DNA from 3 places in the Lysobacter sp. FW306-1B-D06B genome. Region 1 is predicted to be linked to each of the others. Evidence: riboswitches for the same ligand, from Rfam matches in the RefSeq annotation. Region 1 holds a riboswitch; each other region holds the start of a gene.
The links. Region 1 has a riboswitch for cobalamin ahead of AAFF32_RS19240 (ribonucleoside-diphosphate reductase subunit alpha). Riboswitches for the same ligand answer to the same signal wherever they lie in the genome.

Region 1 (4,921 bases):
TTACGCCGCGCGCGCCTTCAACGCCGTCACCGCCGGCAGTTCCTTGCCTTCCAGGAACTCCAGGAACGCGCCGCCACCGGTGGAGATGTACGACACGTCGTTCTCGATGCCGTACTTGTCCACGGCCGCGAGCGTGTCGCCGCCGCCGGCGATGGAGAACGCCTTCGACGACGCGATCGCGCGCGCCAGCGTTTCCGTGCCCTTGCCGAAGGCGTCGAACTCGAACACGCCGACCGGGCCGTTCCACACGACCGTGCCGGCGGCCTTGATGAGCTCGGCGTAACGCGCGGCGGTCTGCGGGCCGATGTCGAGGATCATGTCGTCCGCGCCCACGGCGTCGACGGCCTTGACCGTGGCCGGCGCATCGGCGGCGAAGGCCGGCGCGACGACGACGTCGGTGGGCACGGGAATGTCGGCGCCACGCGCCTTGGCGTCGGCCATGATCTTCTTCGCGGTATCGATGAGATCCATCTCGACCAGCGATTTGCCGACGCTGTGACCCATCGCGGCGATGAAGGTGTTGGCGATGCCGCCACCGACGATCAGCTGATCGACCTTGGACACCAGCGACGACAACAGCTCCAGCTTGGTGGAGACCTTCGAGCCGGCAACGATGGCCAGCAGCGGACGCGCCGGGTTGTCCAGCGCCTTGGCGAGGGCGTCGAGTTCGGCCATCAGCAGCGGGCCGCCCGCAGCCACTTTCGCGAACTTGATGGCGCCGTGCGTGGAAGCCTGCGCGCGGTGCGCGGTGCCGAAGGCGTCCATGACGTACACGTCGCACAGCGCGGCGTACTTCTTCGACAGCGCTTCGTCGTCCTTGCCCTCGCCGACGTTCATGCGGCAGTTCTCCAGCAGCACGAGCTGGCCCGGCTTCACCTCGACGCCGTCGACCCAGTCCTTCACCAGCGGCACGTCGATGCCGAGCAGCTCCGAAAGCCGCTTCGCCACCGGCGCCAGCGAGTCCTCCTGCGTCCACGTGCCCTCCTTCGGGCGGCCCAGGTGCGAGGTGACCATCACCGCGGCGCCCATCGAAAGCGCCAGCTTCATCGTCGGCAGCGCGGCGGTGATGCGCTGTTCGGACGTGATGCGGCCGTCGTCGATGGGCACGTTGAGATCCTCGCGGATCAGCACGCGCTTGCCTTGGAGGTCGAGGTCGGACATGCGGAGGATGGACATGGGCGGTCGCCTTTGGGCCCTCTCGTCGAGGGGAAATGGGAGGGTGGTCGATCGCACGGGCGCACGTCGGTGCGCCGCGCGTGGGGCGGCATTGTCCCCCGCGTGGACGCGCCGCGGCAAATCGGCGCGCCCGCATGTTCCACGGTTATCCACAACATTTAGCGTTGACGTATCACCGAACCCCCACTATGTTGTGGCCCGTCGGTGCCGACCTCGCGGTCGGCTTAAAAGGGAAGCCCGGTGCGGACGAACGTCCAAGGCCGGCACTGCCCCGCAGCGGTAAGGGAAACGAACGAGCCATGCCACTGGGCGAACGCCCGGGAAGAGGCTCCGTAGGAAGAGGCGATACCGCCTCGCGTCCCGAGTCCGAAGACCTGCCGACAACCGCGCGTTGCACACCGCGCGGTGCCGGCCAGGGAGTCTTCGGAGGGAAGACGGTCGGTGTCGCATCGATGACGGCGTTCTGCCGCCATCGCGCCCGCCGTCTCGGGCTGCGCGACACCCCGTCCACATCATCCAGGCTCCCGCGCCCGCGTCGTCCTTCGAGGGAAAGGACGGCCAGACGTGCGCCCACGCACTGGAGTCGCCATGACCATCACCACGCAAGCGCCCGCCGTCGCCTCGCCGACCGACGCCGCACCGCAGCGCGCGCCCGCCGACCACGCGCCCGCCGGCTTCGCCCTGACCCCGCCCGCGGCCAACCTCACCATGACGGTGACCAAGCGGAGCGGCCGCCGAGAGCCGGTCGATCTCAACAAGATCGTGCGCGCGGTGACGCGCAACGGCGAAGGGCTGTTCTCCGTCGATCCGATGCGCGTGGCCACGCGCACCATCTCCGGCCTGTACGACGGCGCCAGCACGCGCGAGCTGGATGAACTGTCGATCCGCACCGCCGCCCTGCTCACCGCCGAAGAGCCCGAATACGGTCGCCTGGCCGCGCGCCTGCTCGCGGGCGTGATCGAGAAGGAAGTCGCCGGGCTGGAGATCCATGCGTTCTCGCAATCGGTGCAGCGCGGGCACGAGCTGGGCCTGATCAACGACCGCCTGCTGACCTTCGTGCAGGCCAACGCGCGCAAGCTCAACGACGCGATCGACCAGTCGCTCAACGCGCGCTTCGACTACTTCGGCCTGCGCACGCTGTACGACCGCTACCTGCTGCGCCACCCGACCGCGCGCACGGTGATCGAGACGCCGCAGCAGTTCTTCCTGCGCATCGCCTGTGCGCTGAGCGAGGACGTGAGCGAGGCGCTGTCGCTGTATCGGCGTATGGCGCAGCTGGACTACATCCCGTCCTCGCCGACGCTGTTCAACTCCGGCACCACGCATGAGCAGCTGTCGAGCTGCTTCCTGCTGGACTCGCCCGACGACTCGCTGGAAGGCATCTACAAGCGCTACATGGACGTGGCCAAGCTCTCCAAGTTCAGCGGCGGCATCGGCCTGTCGTACACGCGCATCCGTTCGCGCGGCTCGCTGATCCGTTCCACCAACGGCCTGAGCAACGGCATCGTGCCGTGGCTGAAGACGCTGGACGCGTCCGTCGCGGCGGTGAACCAGGGCGGCAAGCGCAAGGGCGCGGCCTGCGTGTACCTGGAGCCGTGGCACGCGGACGTGGAGGAATTCCTTGAGCTGCGCGACAACACCGGCGACGAGACGCGCCGCACGCACAACCTCAACCTGTCGAACTGGATTCCCGACGAGTTCATGCGCCGCGTCGAGAGCGACGGCGAGTGGTCGCTGTTCGATCCGGCGAAGGTGCCGCAGTTGACCGACCTGTGGGGCGACGCATTCGAGCGCGCCTACCACGCCGCCGAAGCGGCGGGCCTGGCGACGAAGAAGGTGAAGGCGCGCGACCTGTACGCGCGGATGATGCGCACGCTCGCGCAGACCGGCAACGGCTGGATGAACTTCAAGGACAAGTCCAACCGCGCGTGCAACCAGACACTGCGCGAGGGCAACGTCGTGCACCTGTCGAACCTGTGCACGGAGATCCTGGAGGTCACCTCGCAGGACGAGACGGCGGTGTGCAACCTGGGCTCGATCAACCTCTCGCACCACGTCGAACTCTTCGAGGAAGGCCCGGTTCACGGCGAATCCGGCCGCTTCGATTTCGACAAGCTCGCCGAGACCGTGCGACTGGCGGTGCGTCAGCTCGACCGCGTCATCGACCTCAACTTCTACCCGATCGAAACCGCTCGCCGCGCGAACCTGAAGTGGCGCCCGGTGGGCCTGGGCGTGATGGGTCTGCAGGACGTGTTCTTCAAGCTGCGACTGCCGTTCGACTCCGAACCGGCGCGTGCGCTGTCGAGGAAGATCGCCGAGAACATCTATTTCCACGCGCTGTGTGCATCCAACGAACTGGCGATGGAACGCGGACGCCACCCAAGCTTCGCCGACACGCGCGCGGCACAGGGCGAACTTCAGTTCCAGGCCTGGGGCGTGGAGCCGGAGGACATGGAGCGCTGGGACGGCCTGCGTTCGCGCATCGCCGAGCACGGCCTACGCAACTCGCTGTTGGTCGCCATCGCGCCGACGGCAACGATCGCGTCGATCGCCGGCTGCTACGAGTGCATCGAGCCGCAGGTGTCCAACCTGTTCAAGCGCGAGACGCTGTCGGGTGATTTCCTCGTCGTGAACCGTTACCTCGTCGATGAGCTCAAGACGCTGGGCCTGTGGACGCCGGAACTGCGCGACCGCATCAAGATGTCGGAAGGCTCGATCCAGGGCGTCGAAGCGATCCCCGAATCGCTGCGTGCGGTGTACCGCACCGCGTGGGAGCTGCCGATGCGTTCGCTGATCGACATGGCCGCCGATCGCGGCGCCTTCATCGATCAGAGCCAGTCGCTCAACCTCTTCATCGAGAGCCCCAACATCGGCCAGCTGTCGTCGATGTACATGTACGCCTGGAAGAAGGGCCTGAAGACGACGTATTACCTGCGTTCGCGCCCAGCCACCAAGATCGCCAAGGCGACGGTGAGCGGCGCGGCCGCGCAGTCGCCTGCGCCGGCATATACGCCGACGGAGGCTGTCGCCTGTTCGCTCGAGAATCCCGAGGCCTGTGAGGCCTGCCAATAATTCGTCCCCCAGCAACAGGAGTGTGAAATGGCAAAGAAGCCCGAAAACCACGGCAAGGCCTGGACTCCGAAGCAAGAGTCGGAACTGAAGAGTCTCGCAGGCGGAAACACCCCCACGCGCGTAATGGGTCTGAAGTTGGGTCGAACGGAAGACTCCGTTCGCGGGAAGGCAGCTGACTTGGGGGTTTCGCTGAAACCTACGAATCAGGCGCCTTACAACCGCCGCAAAACCTGATTCGAACAATCTTAAGTTCTTCCTCACTTGTTCCTCCAGCCGCTCGGCGCCAAAGACCTGCACTCCCTCCCCTGATGGAGGTCGTGGCGTCCCGCGGCTGGAGGACAAGGTTCAAGCCGAGAGCGCCATGACCGAACGCAACCGCCTGCTCGACCCGGGCTTCGACCTCACCCTGCGGCCGATGCGCTACCCGCAGTTCTACGAGATGTACCGCGACGCGATCCGCAACACGTGGACGGTCGAGGAGGTCGATTTCTCGCTGGACGTCAACGACCTCAAGCACAAGCTCGGCCCCGCCGAGCGCCACCTGATCGAGCGACTGGTCGCGTTCTTCGCCACCGGCGATTCGATCGTCGCCAACAACCTGGTGCTGAACCTCTACCAGCACATCAACGCGCCCGAAGCGCGCATGTACCTCTCGCGCCAGCTGTACGAGGAA
Region 2 (4,921 bases), 1.8 Mb from region 1:
AGGTGCGACCCGGCTGGTTGTAGAGCGCGGCGGTCTCGTAGCGTTTGTCGAAGGCGTTGTCGAGCGAGGCCTGCACGCTCCATGCGTCGGTGAATGCATAGCCCGCACGCAAGCCGAACAGTCCGTACCCGCCCATGCGGGTGGTGTTGGCGAGGTTGTCGTAACGCTCGCCCACGCCGATGACGCTGGCGCCGATGCTGAAGCGATCGAACTTGCGATCAAGGTCGATCCGTCCGGACTGCTTCGCACGGCGCGGCAGCAACTTGTCGTGGTTGACGTTGTCGCCGTCGTTGCGCGGGTCCAGCCAGGTGAGGCTGGTGCGCAGGCTCCAGTCCATCCAGACCACGCCCGCGGTCGCTTCCACGCCCTGGATGCGCGCGCGGTCGATGTTGTTCGGGCCGCCCATCGGGCCGAGCGTCGAGTCGAAGGCGATCAGGTCGTCGATCTTCGTGTCGAATGCATTGAGCGACCAGGTGCCCCAACCGTGTTCGCCGCGCAGGCTCACTTCGACACTGCGCGAGGTTTCCGGGCCCAGGTCGGGGTTGCCGTAGCCGGGGAAGTACAGCTCGTTGAACGTCGGCGCCTTGAACGCGGTGCCGTAGCTCGCACCCAGGCGCAGCGACGGCGTGAAGTTCCAGCCCCACAGCACGCTGCCGGTGGTTTCGCCGCCGAACTGGCTGTCGTCGTCGCGGCGCGCGCTCGCCTGCACGGACTGCGTGCCGAACGCCTGCTGCCACTGGCCGAACACGCCGCGGTTGATGCGACGATCACGCGCGTAATCGGTGTTGCTGTGCACCTTGTCGCCGAGCCAATCGAAGCCCAGCGTCAACAGGCCGGTGGCAAGGCCGACGTCGGCCTGCAACGAGCCCACTTCGCGGCGGGTATCGAAGGTGGAGGAATAGACGCCGTTGAGGAAGTTCTCGCTCAGGTCCGCGCTGGTGCCCAGCCCGGCGGTGAACTTCAAACGATCGCCCGGCGTGTAGCGCACACGACCGCCGACGACCTGCTGCACGGTGTCGGCTTCGTTGTTGGTGCTGCCGTCGTACTCGTTGTTGCCTTCGGCGCGGAAGGCGCGCAGGTCGGCATCCCACTGCTCGCTGAAGCGGTAGCCGCCCTGCAACGTCAACGACGTGTTGCGATAGCCGTCCTTGTCGGGATCGAAGTTGCGCGTGCCGCGGTAGGCGTTGATGCCGTCGGTGCTTTCGTGCGCGGCGTTGATCGCATACCAGGCGCCACGCGAGGGATCGCTCGCCTGCCCGGCGACGCCGGCCGCGTAGCGTTGCGTGTTATCGCTGCCGACGGCGGCGCTGGCGCTGGGCGCGAACGCGCCTTGCGGGCGGCGGGTGAAGATCTGGATGACGCCGCCCAGCGCTTCGGAACCGTACAGACTGGAGAACGGACCGCGCACGATTTCCACGCGTTCGATCTGTTCGACCGGGATGTCTTGCAGCGAGGCACCGCCGCTGGTGGCCGAACCGATCTTGATGCCGTCGATGAGCACCAGGACGTGGTCGGACTCGGTACCGCGCAGGAACAGCGACGTCGACTTGCCCGGGCCGCCGTTGTTGGCGATGGAGATACCCGCGCGCCCCGTCAGCAGGGCCGGCAGCGAGGCCGGCTGCAGGCGTTCGATCTCGGCACGGTCGATCACGGTGATCGCGGCGAGCGCCTGGTCCTGCGTCTGCGCGGTGCGCGTAGCGGTGACGACGACCTGATCGAGATCGGTGGCGGCATCGTCGGCGAAGGCCGGGGCCGCGAAAGGAAGGGAACACGACAACGACGCCGCCAGCGCGCGGCGGCGGAACATACGGTGATGCGGATGCACTGACACACTCCTTGACCGCGCCTGCCCGCGCGGGAACGTTGGAAGAGGACAGGCGGAAGGAGGGTTATGGCAGCGGCACGCGAACGGCATGCGCCCCATGACATCGCCCACCGCGTGTCGGGTCGCACAAAGGCCGGTCTCCGGGCTTGCGAGCGAAGGCAGGGATTCCTGCGCTTCCGGTCCGCGCCTTCCCATGCGTGAGCACAGTGGCTGTGATGCGGATCGTCTTCTCGCCTACCGTTGCGGGGGCAGCTCCGGAATTGCCGGCCGTGCATGCACGACCCGGCGCACCGGATTCCCGTTTCAACCACCGGCCAGGCCGGCGGTCACCTCAGGCGGGGGCATCTTAGCAGCACCCGGGGTATCGGCAATGGTCGCGGAGCCTTCGTTCGGCGCGCCCTTCCCCACCGTTCGTCCTGAGCGTAGGCGCGAAGCGCCGAAGTCGAAGGATGAGCGGGTTGCCGCCCGTCTCCATCCTTCGACTTCGCTTCGCTACGCTCAGGACGAACGGTGAGAATGGGCGCTCTGTCGTAGACCGCGACGCAGCACCCGCATAACGCCGAAGCCCCCGCAGCTTCCACCGCGGGGGCTTCGAGTCGCAGCAGTCATCCCGCTACGGACGGGTCGCTTATCCCTTCCGGAACACCAACTGCCCGCCCTGCGCATCAACGCCGATCACATCGCCGCTGGTGAATTCGCCGGCCAGGATCTTCGAAGCCAGCGGATTCTCCAGCTGCTGCTGGATCGCACGCTTCAGCGGGCGCGCGCCGTACACCGGATCGAAGCCGACATTGCCCAGCAACGCGAGCGCCTCATCGGACAGATCCAGCTTGAGCCCGCGCTCGCCCAGCCGCTTCTCCAGCCCGTTGAGCTGGATGCGCGCGATCTGCCGGATCTGCTGCTTGTCGAGCGGATGGAACACGACGATGTCGTCGAGCCGGTTGATGAACTCCGGGCGGAAGTGCGCCTGCACCACGCCCATCACTGCGCTCTTCATCTGCAGGTAGGCCTGCGGCGAATCATCTCCGGACATCTCCTGGATCTGGTGCGACCCCAGGTTCGACGTCATCACGATGACCGTGTTGCGGAAGTCCACCGTGCGGCCCTGGCCGTCGGTGAGGCGGCCGTCGTCCAGCACCTGCAACAGGATGTTGAACACGTCCGGATGCGCCTTCTCCACTTCGTCGAGCAGGATCACGCTGTACGGGCGGCGACGCACCGCTTCGGTGAGGTAACCGCCCTCTTCGTAACCGACGTAGCCCGGAGGCGCCCCGACCAGGCGGCTCACGGAATGCTTCTCCATGAATTCGCTCATGTCGATGCGCACCATCGCATCGCTGGAATCGAACAGGAATTCGGCCAGCGCCTTGCTCAACTCGGTCTTGCCCACGCCGGTGGGGCCGAGGAACAGGAACGAACCCGACGGGCGATTCGGATCGGAAAGCCCGGCGCGCGAGCGGCGCACCGCATCGGACACGACCTTGATCGCCTCTTCCTGGCCGACCACGCGCGTGTGCAGGTGCTCTTCCATGCGCAGCAGCTTCTCGCGCTCGCCTTCGAGCATCTTGCTGACCGGAATGCCGGTCCAGCGCGCGACGACCTGCGCGATCTCTTCCGCCGTCACCTTGTCCTGCAGCAGCGTGAAGCCCTTCGTCTCGGCTTCCTGCGCGGCCTTGAGCTGCTTCTCCAGCTCCGGCAGCGTGCCGTACTGGATTTCGCTCATGCGCGCGAAGTCCTGCTTGCGCTGCGCGGCCTCCAGCTCCAGGCGCGCGGCCTCGATCTGCTCCTTGATCTTCGTCGCGCCCTGCAACATGGCCTTCTCGGCCTTCCAGACTTCCTCCAGATCGTTGAACTCGCGCTCCAGCTTGGCGATCTCGTCCTCCAGGTCGGACAGGCGCTGCTTGGACTCGGCGTCCTTCTCCTTCTTCAACGCCTCGCGCTGGATCTTGAGCTGGATCAGGCGGCGCTCCTTGCGATCGAGTTCTTCCGGCTTGGAGTCGATCTCCATGCGGATGCGCGAGGCCGCCTCGTCCATCAGGTCGATGGCCTTGTCGGGCAGCTGGCGGTCGCTGATGTAGCGGTTGGACAGCGTGGCCGCGGCGACGATCGCCGGGTCGGTGATCTCCACGCCGTGGTGCACGGCGTACTTCTCCTTCAGCCCGCGCAGGATGGCGATGGTGTCCTCCACGCTCGGCTCGCCGACGAACACCTTCTGGAAGCGGCGCTCCAGTGCGGCGTCCTTCTCGATGAACTGGCGGTATTCGTCGAGCGTGGTCGCGCCGATGCAGTGCAGCTCGCCGCGCGCGAGCGCGGGCTTGAGCATGTTGCCCGCGTCCATCGCGCCCTCGGCCTTGCCGGCGCCGACCATCGTGTGCAGCTCGTCGATGAACAGGATGATCTGGCCTTCGCTCTTGCTCAGGTCGCTGAGCACGGCCTTCAGGCGTTCCTCGAACTCGCCGCGGAACTTCGCGCCGGCGATCAGCGCGCCCATGTCGAGCGAGAGCACGCGCTTGCCGCGCAGGCCCTCGGGCACTTCGCCGTTGATGATGCGCTGCGCGAGGCCTTCCACGATCGCGGTCTTGCCCACGCCGGGCTCGCCGATCAGCACGGGGTTGTTCTTGGTGCGGCGCTGCAGGACCTGCACGGTGCGGCGGATTTCCTCGTCGCGGCCGATGACCGGATCGAGCTTGCCGCTCTCCGCGCGCGCGGTGAGGTCGATGGTGTACTTCTCCAGCGCCTGGCGCTGGTCTTCGGCGTTTTCGGACTGCACGCTCTCGCCTCCGCGGACCTTGTCGATGGCCGCTTCCAGTTTCTGTTTGTCGGCGCCGGCGGCCTTGAGCGCGCGGCCGAGTTCGCCGCTGTCGTCCAGCGCGGCCAGCACGAACAGCTCGCTGGCGATGAAGGCATCGCCGCGCTGCTGGGCGAGCTTGTCGGTGACGTTGAGCAGGCGCGCCAGGTCGTTGCCGACGCTGATGTTGCCGGCTTGCCCGGTGACCTTGGGGAGCTTGTCGAGCGCTTCGCCCAGGCGTTCGCGCAGCAGCGGCACGTTGACGCCGGCCTGCGCGAGCAGCGGGCGGGTGCTGCCGCCGCTCTGTT
Region 3 (4,921 bases), 230 kb from region 1:
TCAGTCGCGCGATGCGCTGCGCGGCCGGTCGCGCGGATGCGAGCAGCTTCGCGCCCTGCGCGAAGTCGAGCGCGTTGATCATGTCGATGATCAGAAGGGCGTGGCGTTTCACGTCGCGGCAGCCTCCAGCGATGGAAGGCTAGGGTCGGCGAACTTTCGTGAGCGCGATGTCTCGACGCATCCGCGCTTGCCGATGGACGCCACAACCTTCCACCGTTCGTCCTGAGCGTAGGCCGCAGGCCGAAGTCGAAGGACCCGGCGGGACCGTTGCGTGACCGGCCTGCTCATCCTTCGACTCCGGGGCTTCGCCCCCACGCTCAGGACGAACGGGATCGGATGGATTCGCCTCGCCGCTCGGGATGAAGTGCAAGGTCGGCGCCCCTCTGCCTTGTCGGAGGAGGGGCGCCAGTCACTTCGCAGAACGGCTCAGTTCACCGGTGCGTAGCGCAGCGTGAGGAACCACTCCCGCCCCGCCTGGTTGTAGAACGCCACCGTCTCGTACTCGCGGTCGAACACGTTGGCCACGCGGGCCTGCAATGTCAGCGCGGGCGTGATGGCGTATTCGGCGCGCAGGTCGAGTGTGCCGTAGCCGCCCAGGCGACGCGTGTTGGCGACGTCGTCGAAACGCGAGCCTTCGCCCACGGCGGTCAGGCCGATGCGGAAATCGCCGAATGCGCGGTCCACGTCGACACGCGCGCTGTTCTTCGCGCGGCGGGCGAGTTCGTTGCCTTCGTAGAAGCCGCTGCGGTTCTCGGTGTCGAGGTAGCTGATCGCGCCGGCGATGGTCCATTCGGCGACGGTCGTGTCCACGCCGAGTTCGGCGCCCTGCATGCGCGCGCGTTCGACGTTGTTGGGCAGGCCCAGCGCGGCGTCGAAGGCGATGAGGTCGTCGACCTCGGTGCTGAAGGTGTCCAGGCGCACGTTGAGCGTATCGCCGCGCCAGGCCACGCCCAGTTCCCAGGTGTCGGAATCTTCCGGACGCAGGTTCGCGTTGCCGAAGAACGGAAAGTAGAGCTCGTTGAACGTGGGCGCCTTGAACGCGCTGCCGTAGCCGGCGGTGATGCGCCAGTTCTGCGCGAACTCGATGCCGTATGCGGCGCTGCCGGTGGTGTGGCCGCCGAACTGTTCGTTGTCGTCGCGGCGCACGCTGGCTTCCAGCGATTGCGCTGCGAAGCGACCCTGGTACTGCACGAATGCGGCCTTGTTATCGCGGCTGCTCTCGTCGTACGGCGTGGTACTGCTCACGCTGTCTTCCAGCCAGTCCAGGCCGACGGTGAGCAGGTGGTGCTCGGCCAGGCCGAAGTCGCCCTGCAGCGTGGCGCTGTCGCGGTAGGTGCTGAAGTAGTCGAGGTAGGTGTCGCCGAGGTAGTTGTCGGACGCGTCCTGGTTGCGGCCGGCGGTGAGGTGCAGGTCGACGCGGTCGTTCGGGTGCCAGCGCAGCTTGCCCCCGACGACCTGCTGCACGGTCTTGGCGCGGTCGGTGAAGTCGCCGTCGAATTCGTTGTCGCCTTCGTTGCGCAACGCGTGGCCTTCCAGGGTCCACTGCTCGTTGAAGTCGACGCCGCCACGCACGGAGAGTGCGTCACGCGTGTAACCGTCGCGGTCGGGCTGCGAGTCCGGCGCGATGAAGCAACCGGCACCGTCGAAGGTCACCGGGTCGAAATAGCCGTTGCAGGCGTTGATGCCCTGCGTGTGGCTGCGTGAGTAGTCGGCGCCGAACCAGGCGCGGCCGTTGCCGCCGCCGAAGCCGGTGGCGAATTCGTTGAGGCCGTTGGAACCGCCGCCGACGGTGACGCGCGGAGCGAAGCCTTCGCGGTCGCGTCGCGTGAACACCTGGATCACGCCGCCGATGGCGTCGGCGCCGTACAGGCTGGAACGCGGGCCGCGGACGATCTCGACGCGGTCGATCAGATCGACCGGCAGATCCTGCAGCGAGGCCAGGCCGGACGTCGCCGAACCGATGCGGATCCCGTCGACCAGCACCAGCACGTGGTCGGATTCCGCGCCGCGCAGGAATAGCGTGGTGAGCTTGCCCTGGCCGCCCTGGTTGGACAGCGTGATGCCGGCGCGTCCGCGCAGCAGGTCGGGTAGCGAACGCGCCTGGCTGCGGCGGATCTGCTCGGCGTCGACCACTTCCACCGGCGCGAGCGCATCGTTGACCGTCACGGCGGTGCGGTTGGCGGTGACGACGACTTCGTCCAGATCGGTCGCCTGCGGCGCGGCGTGGGCGAGCGCGGGCAGGGCGAGCGCGCAGGCGAACGCGAGGGCGTGGACGGGGGCATTGCGGCGGAAGGACATCGGAATTCTCCAGCGCACGACGGCGCCGACGGCAAAAGGAACGGTTGCCGGGAGAGAGTGGGCCGCGGAATCGGAAGCGGAACGCCGACGTCGCCGCCGCGACGCCCTCCGCATCGCAACCAGTGGCGGGTCCATGCTGATTCCAGACAGGCTGTTTCCAGTCGGGACCCTTGCGTCGCAGGCCGGTCTCCGGACTCGCGAGTGGAGGAGGCCCTCCGGCTGCGGCGCCTTCCCGTGCGTGTGCACAGTGGCGGTGTGCCGAGCTCGAACTCGCTTACCGTTGCGGGGGCAGTGCCGGACTGGCCGCGTGGCGGCGTCACCGACTTCCCGTTTCAACCCGCCGGCAGGACGCCGCCGGGTCACCTCGAAGCGGGGCGAAGTCTACGGCATTTTCGCGTGGAGGCTTGGGTTCGCGGTGTGCAAAGCCCTCTCACGCTTGCGGGAGAGCGGTGGGAGCGAAGGAAAGCGCGCGGAGCGTTGAAGGGCCCAGGCGAGTCTGAAGCCTCGTCTCCGTTTGCCCTCATCCGCCCTTCGGGCACCTAGTCCCGCAAGCGGGAGAAAGGGAGGTGCTCGGAGTGCAGACTGTCTCGATCAGTCCCGATCCGCAGGCTCGTCGAACAGCGTCGGCATCGCGATGGTGTCTTCCTCGCGGGCCATCTGCGTCGTCGTAACCGGCGCGGCGGCCGGCTTGTAGCGCGGCGGCGGCAGCAGGGCGGTGGCGGCATCGGCGGCCTGGATGAGCTCGCCGCGGCGCTCGTCGGAAATCTCCTGCCAATGGCAGTCCTGCAACGCGCCTTCGATGGCGTACAGCAGGTTCAACGTCGGCTTGAAGCCGGCGCGCTTGACGCGCATGAAGGCCTCCACCGTGCCCACCGCGGCGAGGTCCTCGCGTGTGCGCAGTCCGACCTGGCGCAGCCAGGCGGCGGACTTCGGGCCGATGTTGCGCAGCTTGTCGGTGCTGGTCGTCATTCCAGTGACTCCACATATGCCCGCGCGATGGACTCCAGGCCGTGCTGGTCTTCAACGTTGAAACGGTCCAGGACCGGACTGTCGAGGTCGAGCACGCCGATCAGCTCGCCATTGGCGGAGACCAGTGGCACGACCAGTTCGGAGTTGGAGGCCGAGTCGCAGGCGATGTGGCCGGGGAAGGCGTGCACGTCGGGGACGAGCTGGGTCTGCCGGGTGGAGGCGGCTGCGCCGCACACGCCCTTGTCGAGCGGAATGCGCACGCAGGCGGGCAGTCCCTGGAACGGACCCACGACCAGCTCGGTGCCGTCGAAGAAGTAGAAGCCGGCCCAGTTGAGTTCCGGCACCGCGTTGTAGATCAGCGCCGCCAGGTTGGCGGCGTTGGCGATGCGGTCGCGTTCGCCATGCATGAGCGCACGCGCCTGCGCGAGCAGTTGCGCATACTGTTCCGACTTCGTGCCGCTTAGACTTTCGCTGGTGAACATGAGTGCCTCTTTTCCGCAGTCTACCAGCGTACTTGGGGCCGGCAGGGCCGCTCCGAAAGGGGCCGCGTCGTGAGCCGCGGCTGGTTCGTCACCGGCACCGACACCGGCATCGGCAAATCGCTGGCCAGTGCGACGCTGTTGCATGCGCTGCGCGCGCGCGGGTTGCGCGCGGTCGGCATGAAGCCGCTTGCCAGCGGCTGCGAGCGCACGCCGGAGGGATGGCGCAACGAAGACGCGCTCGCCCTGCAGGCGGCAAGCGCGCCGCGCCCTGCGTACGAGGACGTCAATCCATTCGCCCTGCCCAATCCGCTGGCGCCTGAACTGGCTGCCGCCGACGCAGGCATCCGCGTTACCCTTGCGCCGATAGAAAGCGCATTCGCACGCCTGTCCTCGCAGGCCGATGCGGTGGTGGTGGAAGGTGTGGGCGGTTGGGCCGCGCCGCTGGCCGCCGATCTGGACCAGGCGGACGTGGTGCGCGCGCTGGACCTGCCGGTGGTGATGGTCGTGGGGCTGCGCCTGGGCTGTCTCAACCATGCGCGACTCACCGCGCGGGCGATCCAGGCCGATGGTCTGCATCTGGTGGGCTGGATCGCCAACGACATCGACCCGGCCATGGAGCGCGCCGATGACAACTTCACGCTGCTGAAGCAGCACCTGCCGGTAGCGTGCTGGGGACGGCTCCCGTTCCGCGAAGCGCCCGATCCGGCACAGCTGGCGGCTTTGCTTCAACCGGCCTGATCGGCGATAGGCGTGACCAATGGGAGATGGGCCGCTCCCGACAAATGCTAGACTGGGCGGTATAGGAATTCGAACCCTACCCGGGCTGCGACGCCCGTCATGAAGGAATTGGAGTCTTCCCCCATGGTCAAGAACCCGCGCACGGTGGCGATCGCTGCCGCGTTGGCCCTCGTACTGTCCGCCTGCGGCGGCAAGGATCAGCCCCAGGGCGGCGAGATGCCCCCGCCGGACGTCGGTGTGGTCAAGGTGCAGCCGGGCGACGTGCCGCTGCAGAAGGATCTGGTGGGCCGTCTGGCCGCGTTCCGCAGCGCGGACGTGCGTGCGCGCGTTCCGGGCGTGCTGCAGCGCCGGGTCTATGAGGAAGGCAGCGACGTGAAGGCCGGGCAGGTGCTGTTCCTGATCGACCCGGCGCCGTTGCAGGCCGAAGTCGGCCA

Region 2: linked by a shared signal. The riboswitch ahead of btuB (TonB-dependent vitamin B12 receptor) and the one ahead of AAFF32_RS19240 (ribonucleoside-diphosphate reductase subunit alpha) in region 1 are both predicted to bind cobalamin.
Region 3: linked by a shared signal. The riboswitch ahead of btuB (TonB-dependent vitamin B12 receptor) and the one ahead of AAFF32_RS19240 (ribonucleoside-diphosphate reductase subunit alpha) in region 1 are both predicted to bind cobalamin.

What each region holds. Positions count from the first base shown of each region.
Region 1 is NZ_CP151802.1:4,156,714-4,161,634, forward strand. It holds gene AAFF32_RS19235 (phosphoglycerate kinase) at 1-1,176, opposite strand; cobalamin riboswitch at 1,362-1,573, shown strand; gene AAFF32_RS19240 (ribonucleoside-diphosphate reductase subunit alpha) at 1,885-4,248, shown strand; gene AAFF32_RS19245 (ribonucleotide-diphosphate reductase subunit beta) at 4,610-4,921, shown strand, end outside.
Region 2 is NZ_CP151802.1:1,718,286-1,723,206, reverse strand. It holds gene btuB (TonB-dependent vitamin B12 receptor) at 1-1,807, opposite strand, end outside; cobalamin riboswitch at 1,939-2,174, opposite strand; gene clpB (ATP-dependent chaperone ClpB) at 2,454-4,921, opposite strand, start outside.
Region 3 is NZ_CP151802.1:146,617-151,537, reverse strand. It holds gene AAFF32_RS00720 (isochorismatase family cysteine hydrolase) at 1-112, opposite strand, end outside; gene btuB (TonB-dependent vitamin B12 receptor) at 427-2,298, opposite strand; cobalamin riboswitch at 2,461-2,669, opposite strand; gene AAFF32_RS00710 (TfoX/Sxy family protein) at 2,890-3,267, opposite strand; gene AAFF32_RS00705 (GAF domain-containing protein) at 3,264-3,749, opposite strand; gene bioD (dethiobiotin synthase) at 3,819-4,487, shown strand; gene AAFF32_RS00695 (efflux RND transporter periplasmic adaptor subunit) at 4,611-4,921, shown strand, end outside.